Regions from separate parts of the Pseudarthrobacter sp. rb genome, predicted to be linked through region 1. Evidence: riboswitches for the same ligand, from Rfam matches in the RefSeq annotation. Region 1 holds a riboswitch; the other holds the start of a gene.
What was found. Region 1 has a riboswitch for cyclic di-AMP ahead of ACWRN3_RS13990 (M23 family metallopeptidase). Riboswitches for the same ligand answer to the same signal wherever they lie in the genome.
Positions count from the first base shown of each region.

Region 2: linked by a shared signal. The riboswitch ahead of ACWRN3_RS15070 (aggregation-promoting factor C-terminal-like domain-containing protein) and the one ahead of ACWRN3_RS13990 (M23 family metallopeptidase) in region 1 are both predicted to bind cyclic di-AMP.

Region 1 is NZ_JBWJAR010000009.1:146,248-150,716, reverse strand. It holds gene serC (phosphoserine transaminase) at 92-1,222, opposite strand; gene ACWRN3_RS13995 (iron-dependent transcriptional repressor DtxR) at 1,516-2,217, shown strand; cyclic di-AMP (ydaO/yuaA leader) riboswitch at 2,356-2,567, shown strand; gene ACWRN3_RS13990 (M23 family metallopeptidase) at 2,572-3,399, shown strand; cyclic di-AMP (ydaO/yuaA leader) riboswitch at 3,528-3,707, shown strand; gene ACWRN3_RS13985 (C40 family peptidase) at 3,778-4,458, shown strand.
Region 2 is NZ_JBWJAR010000011.1:52,517-56,985, reverse strand. It holds gene ACWRN3_RS15075 (ArnT family glycosyltransferase) at 1-1,614, shown strand, start outside; cyclic di-AMP (ydaO/yuaA leader) riboswitch at 1,844-2,004, shown strand; gene ACWRN3_RS15070 (aggregation-promoting factor C-terminal-like domain-containing protein) at 2,010-2,705, shown strand; gene ACWRN3_RS15065 (glyoxalase superfamily protein) at 2,928-3,347, opposite strand; gene upp (uracil phosphoribosyltransferase) at 3,392-4,027, opposite strand; gene ACWRN3_RS15055 (phosphatase PAP2 family protein) at 4,040-4,469, opposite strand, start outside.

The DNA of each region.
Region 1 (4,469 bases):
CCACCCCTTTGCCGGGGACAACGAAAAACGGCGCCGTCCGGGAAGAACCCTGGCGGCGCCGTCGTACGTTATCCGTACCTGTATTCCGTGCCTACTTCCGCAGCTCGCCCACCACGTAGTCGATGCTGGACAGCAGGGCCGAGACATCGCTCGGCTCGATGGCCACGAAGGTGGCGATGCGCAGCTGGTTGCGGCCCAGCTTCCGGTAGGGCTCGGTGTCCACGATGCCGTTGGCGCGCAGGATCTTCGCCACAACTGCCGCATCAACCGTTTCGTCGAAGTCGATGGTGGCGATGACGTTGGAGCGTTCCTCCGGGTTGGCCACGAAGGGGGTGGCGAAGTCGGAAGCCTCGGCCCAGCTGTAGATGCGCCCTGCGGAGTCAGCGGTGCGCGCGGCGGCAAAGTCCAGGCCGCCGTTGGAGTTCAGCCACTGGACCTGGGCGTCCAGGGTGACCAGCGTGGACAGCGAGGGCGTGTTGTACGTCTGGTTCAGGCGGGAGTTGTCGATGGCGGTCTGGAGGTCCAGGAAATCCGGGATCCAGCGGCCGCTGGCCTTGACCCGCGCGGCACGCTCGATGGCGGCGGGGGAGAACAGGCCAAGCCAGAGGCCGCCGTCGGAGGCGAAGTTCTTTTGCGGGGCGAAGTAGTAGACGTCGCTCTGCGCAATGTCCACGTCCAGGCCGCCGGCCGCCGAGGTGGCGTCCACCAGCACGAGCGATCCCTCGTCAGCTCCGGAGACGCGCGCGACCGGGGCCGCCACACCGGTGGAGGTCTCGTTCTGCGGCCAGGCATAGACGTCCACGCCGGCCTCGGCCTGCGCTGCCGGACGGGTGCCGGGCTCGGACTTGATGATCGAGGAGGCCTCCAGGAAGGGCGCCTTGTTGGTGGCTGCGGCGAACTTTGACCCGAACTCACCAAAGGAGAGGTGCTGGGCCTTCTTCTCCACCAGGCCAAAGCTTGCGATGTCCCAGAAGGCCGTGGAGCCGCCAACGCCGAGGACCACCTCATACCCCTCAGGGGCACGGAAGAACCGGCTCAGCCCGTCGCGGACCGATCCGACCAGGTTCTTGACCGGCGCCTGGCGGTGCGAGGTGCCGAGGATGGTCTTGGACGCTGCTGCCAGGGCATCGATCTGTTCCTGGCGGACCTTTGACGGGCCGGCGCCGAACCGCCCGTCCTTGGGCAGGAGGTCGGCGGGGATCGTGATGCTGGTGTCGCTCACAGGTGCTCCAATTCGGCGGGGACGAAAACTTTGGTCCGGACGGGCGGGTAAGGGTGGCCGCAGCGCGCGATGGCTGCGCGGCAGGCCTGTTCCATTCTGCCTGAAGGGCAGTGGGTGCGGGAGCCGGAGGGGGCAAAGTCCAGACAATGAGACGGTCCCGTTCGTGGGTGGCTGCCCAGGGGCCAGCTATTCGGACAAAGTCAAAATAGGCTAAGCTAGCCCCCGGACTACCTCGCGGGAACAGGCGGTACGGTGGGACAACGCAAGGTACTGCGCTCGAGGAGCTGAGCTGGATGACGGATCTGATCGACACTACGGAGATGTACCTCAGGACCATCCTGGAGCTTGAGGAAGAAAACATCGTTGCCCTTCGGGCCCGTATCGCCGAGCGTCTGCGCCACTCCGGCCCCACGGTGTCCCAGACCATCGGCAGGATGGAACGCGACGGACTCGTCGTCGTCTCCGGCGACAGGCATCTTGAACTCACGGACACGGGCCGCAAGCGGGCCACCGAAGTCATGCGCAAGCACCGGCTGGCCGAACGCCTGCTGGCTGACGTTATCGGTCTGGACTGGGCCTACGTGCACGACGAAGCCTGCCGCTGGGAACACGTCATGAGCGAGCGCGTTGAGCGGCGCATCTACGAGATGCTGGACCACCCCACCGAATCGCCCTACGGCAACCCGATCCCCGGCCTCGCTGCCCTGGGCGGACAACCGGCCACCGGCTTCCCCGACGGAGCCATCAGCCTGGTAGAGGCCATGAAGGGCTACGGTCCCGCCTCTGCAGTGACCATCAGCCGGCTGGCTGAGCCAATCCAGGTGGAGCCGGAACTGCTGGCGCAACTGGACGAAGGCGGGATCCGGCCCGGCGCTGCCGTTGCGCTGGAACGCGTGGGAGATTACATCTCCGTGCGGGTGTCCGGAATCGAAGGTGCGCTGGAGTTGCCGCCTGAGGTAGCCGCGCATGTTTTTGTCGCTGTTAAGCAGCCCTGAGCCGCGTCCCAATACCCCAGCGCAGAGCTTCCACGCAAAGATAACGGAATTGTTACCTAGGGTCTTAAGGCCCTATAGTGGAAGCAATCGTTGATACTTAAGCGTTACCCGATCCGGAGCCGAGCTCTGCCAGCGGATCGGGTGCACGAGTCGTTACTGGCAGAGGCGGGGGAACCACAATTGGCAGCGGGGGACTGCCTTGGGGTGAAGTCCGTCAGCAGCAAGCCTCTCCAGCGAAGGATTCTTCCGGGAATACCCCTGTGCAGAAGCTTGCCCATGACGGGCCGGGTCTTTGATCTCTCTGACCCGCATCCGACAGCTAACTCCGCAGGCTTTTCCAGAGAGGAACCCTTCTTGACCACGCAGACCTCCCGGGGCCGCCGCCGCGCCGCAGGCCCCCCTTCGGCACCCCGGGTTGTCGAAGATGCCGCAGCGGAGCGTCCCCGCGATCTGCATCGCGATGCGCGCCGCCGCCGGGGTCCGTTCCGGCAGGTGACGGAGTTCGCCGCCGCCAGTGGCATTGGCCAGAAAGCTGGAATCGCCCTGGCCGCCACCGGCCTGGTTCTGACGGTCACAGTGCCCGCCACCAGCCCCGTCATGGCCACGGACGCCGCCGGCAACGCGCCATTGGCAGCCTCCGCCGTCAGCCCGCAGCCCCAGATTTCCGCTGATGTTGGCGCCCAAATCGACTTCAGCCGTTCGGCAGTGGTGACCCAGGCCGACCCCGACGGGAAGCTGAAGCAGCTCCTGAGCGCCCAGTCCGCCGGCTCCGTCACGCGGGCCGCCTCGGCCGGCACCCTGGCCGCACCGCTGGCATCCCTCACCACCGCCTCGCCCTTTGGTTACCGCGTGAGCCCCATCACCGGCGGCTCCGGAGACTTCCACCGCGGCCAGGACTTCGTGGCACAGTGCGGAACGTCCGTCCTGGCGGCCGCGACCGGCACCGTGACCTTCGCGGGCTGGCACCAGTATGGCGGTGGAAACCGGGTGGTCATCGACCACGGCAACGGGCTGGAGACCACCTACAACCACCTGTCGTCGTTCAACGTCAAGGTGGGCCAGACCGTCTCCCGTGGCGAGGTTGTGGCACTCAGCGGCACCACGGGCGCATCCACCGGCTGCCACCTGCACTTTGAGGTCCAGGTCAACGGCGAAGTGGTCGATCCCATGGGCTGGCTGTAGCCGAATGATTGTCCACTCTCAGATCGCAGGGACCTGCCGTGACCTGAATGTGACATTGAAACAAAACTGCTGTACCGTCTAACTCGCGTCAACTTTTCCGAAGTTGACGCTCTTGAGTGGATTGCCTAACTCTGCCACCGCTCAAGGTCCGTTCGCATTTCATCGTCTGGCAGGGGCGGGGGAACCAATTTTGGCCTTCATTTCCTGAAGGCCTTGGGGTTAAGTCATGAGCTTCCCAGGAAGCAGAGTGGCCGGGTGACTCCCATCCGAATCCGACAGCTCACCTCGCAGGCATTGGGAGAGGCTACCTTCGTGTCTTCACGCCATAATTCTGCGCGCCACCGTGCGCAAACGGTTCGCATTAACCCCCTGGACGCCGTGTCCAAGGCCGTCAGTGCAAATGCCGGGACCGTAGGCCGCCAGGCTGCCGTTGTGGCAGCCGCGTCGGGCCTCATCCTGAGCATGGGCCTGCCCGCCACCGCAGCTGACACCACCGCTGGTGTCTCCGCATCCACCGAGTCCGGTTCGGCCCAGACGGCCCTCGCCGTCACTGCCGCCCCCACGGCTACGGTTTCCTTCGAACGTCCCGTCGTCAAGACCACCGCCGCTCCAAAGGTGGAAGCGGTGCGTCCGCAGTCCACCGCGCCGGCCGAGCGCGACGCCGCTGCCACCGCAGGCCAGGACGCTGCCCCTGCCGCCAAGGCTGCCGAGACTGTCTCCGCCGCAACCTCCGGCATTGCAGCAATCGCCTACACCGGCATCGGCCACTCCTACGTGTGGGGCGGCACCAGCCCCGTCACCGGCTGGGACTGCTCCGGGTTCGTCCAGTGGGTCTACGCCCAGGCCGGGATCAGCATCCCCCGCACCAACGCGTGGAACATCATGACCCCCACCTCCACCCCGCAGCCGGGCGACGTTGTGGTCCAGAACGGCGGCGCGCACGTGGGCATCTACGTCGGCAACGGCATGATGGTCAGCGCACTCAACCCTTCCCAGGGCACGCTGCTCCACTCGCCTGCAGCCACCGGTACCTCGTCGTACTACCACCTCAACAAGTAGTTCTTGGGCTT
Region 2 (4,469 bases), on a different contig from region 1:
GCCGCGGTGTTGGCCCTCACCCCGGTTGCCACACTGATGTTCCGGTTCAACAACCCGGATGCCCTGCTGGTGCTGCTCATGACGGCGGCCGCGTACGCGGTACTCCGCGCGGTCCAGGAGGACCGGCTGCGCTGGCTCCTGCTGGCCGGGGTGTTCCTGGGCTTTGGATTCCTGGCCAAGCAGCTGCAGGTCCTGCTGGTGGTTCCCGGTTTTGCCGTGGCCTACACGGTTGCGGGGCCGGGCAGGCTGGGCCGGCGCGTGCTGCGGCTGGCCGCGGCGGGGGCGGCGATGGTGGTTTCCGCGGGCTGGTGGCTCGTGGCCGTGCAGCTGACGCCGGCCAACATGCGGCCCTACATTGGCGGTTCGCAGGACAACTCCATCCTGGAGCTGACCCTTGGCTACAACGGACTGGGCCGGCTGACGGGCGACGAAACGGGCAGCGTGGGTGGCGGCAACGGCTGGGGCGTTCCCGGCCTGTTCCGGATGTTCAACAATGAGTTCGGTGGCCAGATCGCCTGGCTGCTGCCCTCCGCCCTGATCCTTGCGGCCGGCCTGCTGTGGGTCGGCCGGCGTGCATCGCGGACGGATCCGGTGCGGGCGTCCGTGCTGGTCTGGGGCTCCTGGGTGCTGGTGACCGGCCTGGTGTTCAGCTTCATGGCAGGCATCATCCACCCCTACTACGCGGTGGCGCTGGCGCCGGGCATCGCCGGGCTGACCGGCCTGGGTGCAGGTCTGCTGTGGCAGCGCAGGCAGCAGGCGGCCGCCGCAATCGGGCTCGCGGCTGCAGTGGCCGCGGCAGCCCTGACGGCGTTCTTCCTGCTGGGCACCACCTCGGCCTACGGTCCGTGGCTGCGGTGGGTGGTCCTTGCAGGCGGGCTGGCCGGGGCAGCAGGCGCGGGCTTCAGCCAGTTCCTGGGCATGCGTTCGGTGCAGCGGACGACGGCGGCGCTGGCCATCGCTGCAACGCTCGCCGGGCCGCTGGCCTTCTCCATCTCCACCGCGTCCACAGCGCACAGTGGGGCAATTGTCAGTGCCGGCCCCATTTCCGGATTCGGCGCAGGGCCAGGCGGTGCCCCCGCCGGCGTCCGGAACAGCCGGAACGGCTCCGGCGCGAACAGCACCGGCCCTACAGGTATTGCGGGGCGGGGCAACACAAACCCGGGCAGTACGGCACAGGGCAATACGGGGCAGGGCTTCCGGCAGCCGAATGCCCAGGGCGGCACGGGCTTCGCCGGCGGCCGCGGGGGTGGCGCGGGCGGCCTCCTGCGTGCGCCCACGCCGTCGGCTGATCTGGTCGCCGCGCTCAAGAGCAGCGCCTCGAGTTACACCTGGGCCGCGGCCGTGGTGGGCTCCAACAACGCCGCAGGTTACCAACTGGCAACGGAGCTGCCGGTCATGGCGGTGGGCGGCTTCAACGGTACCGACCCCTCCCCCACGTTGGCGCAGTTCCAGGACCTGGTAGACCTGGGAGAGATCCATTACTTCATCGGCGGCGGAGCCATGCGCTCCAACAGCGGTTCCGACGCTGCCAGCCGGATCGCGGAGTGGGTGGCAGCCAATTTCACGTCGCAGAGCATTGGCGGCACTACGGTTTACGAACTGACCGGCCACTGACGAGGACGCCCCGTCCCGGGCTGCATGATGGCTTGGCACGCGAGTGCCGGGGCTGCATGATGCCCGGCCGGGCAGGTCCCCACCCGGATACTCCCCGTCGCAGCCGGGCAACCCGACGCGCTGCCGCCCGTGACTTCCGTTACCTAAATGTGACTTTCACTTGATCTTCCTGTACCGTCGATTGGGTGCGGTCCCCGTTCGGGCCGCATATCCCGGGTTGACGCCAAGCTCTGCCGCTTCCCCGGATTTCCGATTGAGCAACGGCAGAGGCGGGGGACCCACCGTCCCGGGCAATGAACGCCCTTGGGGTTAAGCCAGTACGTGATTTTCCGTACGGCCGGATGCCCTCATCCGAACCCGACAGCTAACTCCGCAGGTGTGAGAGGCGATCAATCATGTTCAAAAACACGGCAGAAGCACGCCTGCATGCCAAGGCTAAACATAAGGCCACGCAGCAGGCAAAGAAAACCACCCTGGGCCGCCGGGCCGGAATCCTCGCAGCATCCTGCGCGGTGCTGGTTGGGGTCGGCGCAGCCGGCCAGGCCACCAGCAGCATGGCCCCGGTGTCATCAACCCAGGCAACCCAGGCAGCGTCCGATGCCCAGATGAGCATCGAGAAGAGTGAGATCCGTTCCAACCCGGCGGCGAGCCCCGCTCCCGCTGCAATCGCAGTGGCACCACAGGCGGCGGAGCCCGCTCCCGCGCCGGTCGCGCCGGCGCCTGCACCTGCACCTGCACCCGAGCCCGCCCCGGCTCCGGAGCCGGCACCCGCCGTCGCAATCAACGACCCCGCCGGCGCCCAGGCCTACGCCGCCAGCCAGTTGGCCACGTACGGATGGGGTCCGGACCAGATGCAGTGCCTCCAAACGCTGTGGACCAAGGAATCGGACTGGACCACTACGGCCACCAATCCCAGCAGCGGTGCGTACGGAATCGTCCAGTCCCTCCCTGCTGAGAAGATGGCCAGCTCCGGCGCCGACTACCTCACCAATTACCGCACGCAGATCAACTGGGGCCTGAACTACATCAAGCTCAGCTATGCCTCCCCGTGCGGTGCGCTCAACTTCCACCTGGCGCACAACTGGTACTAGCCACCGCTCCCCTGCGGCTTCGCGCCGAAGGACCACCTTCCGCGGAGCCTTCCCTGCATTGACCGCGGCCGACGGCGCGTGCCGGCTCCCCGCCGTCGTACGCCTTGGGCAGGGCCACAGCAGGGAATTGCAGCGTCATTTACGGCCCGCATCCATAGGGATGCGGGCCGTGGTGCTCTAACCAAGAGTGCCTTAACCTCAGGGTGCTTCAGCTGCAGTGCCTCATGGTGCGGTGCTTGGGGTTGCGGTGCTTGGGGTTGCGTCCGTCCCAGCGTTCCGCCACGGGATGTATTGGACGGACCACTTGTTTCCGTCCGGATCGGCGAAGTAGACAAAGTGGCCCCACGGCAGCACCTCGATGTCACTGACGTCCACACCGTTGTTCCTCAGGTGGTCGTGCGCTGCCTGGATGTCGTCCACCACCATCTGTAGCGTGGTTCCCGTGCCGGGTGGGGCGTCCAGGAGCCCCTCGCCCATGCAGATGGAGCAGGCCGACCCGGGCGGGGTCAACTGCAAAAAGCGGATGTCGTCCGAAGGCCGCTCGTCGTAGTCGGCGTTGAAGCCCACCTTGTTGACGTAGAAATCCTTGGCCCGGTCAACGTCGGACACGGGGACATAGACAAGTTCGAGTTTCCAGTCCATCCGCACAGGCTAGCGGCGGGGACGGCTTCAAAAAAGGGTGAAAACTACCCTGCGATGCCGTACAGGCGGTCGCCTGCATCGCCCAGGCCGGGAACAATGTAGGACTTCTCGTTGAGTTTCTCGTCGATGGAGGCCAGGACGATGTGCACGTTTGCGTCGCCCAGTTCCTCCTCCAGCTTGGCCAGGCCTTCGGGAGCGGCCAGCAGGCAGATGCAGGTGACGTCCGACGCGCCCCGCTTGAACAGGAACTTGATGGCCTCGCGCAACGTGCCGCCGGTGGCCAGCATGGGATCCAGGACGAACACCTGGCGGCCGGTCAGGTCCTCCGGCAGGCGCTCCGCGTAGGTGATGATGTCCAGCGTCTCCTCGTCCCGGGCCATGCCCAGGAAGCCCACCTCGGCGGTGGGAACCAGCTTGGTCATGCCCTCCAGCATGCCCAGCCCCGCGCGCAGGATGGGGACCACCAGCGGGGTGGGCTTGGTGAACGCCGTGCCGATGGTGGTGCTGACAGGCGTCTCGATGGTGACGGGCTCCGTGCGGACCTCCCGCGTGGCTTCGTAGGCCAGCAAGGTCACCAGCTCTTCCGTCAGCTGGCGGAAGACCGGCGACGGCGTGTTCTTGTCCCGCAGGACGGTGAGCTTGTGGGCGACCAGGGGGTGGTCAACAACGAGAGTACGCATCCCCCAAAACTATCATCCGGCGGTGTCCTTGTTGTGGCTGCCGCGGGCATGCTCCTTGCCGCCGTCGCCGTGGTGGTGCACTTCCTCGGCCACCACATCCCGGACGATCGGACGGTCGAACGACGGAGCCGCACCGGCGTGCTCCCGCCTGCGGACCAGGTGGAACAGCCTGTGCGCCAGGATCACCACGCCCACCCAGGTGAGGCCCAGCAGCCACCCGGCCATGACGTCCGTCAGCCAGTGGTGGCCAAGGAAGACGCGGCTCAGCCCCATGGCGATGATGAAGAGCGCGCCGGCCGTGATGGCGGTGACCCGTACCAGCATGGTGTTGAACTGGAGGCAGATGAGGTAGGCCACCAGGCTGATCACCACGGTGGTATTTAGGGTGTGGCCGCTTGGGAAGGACGGTGAATCCTCGTAAGGGGGCACCGCGTCCGCATGG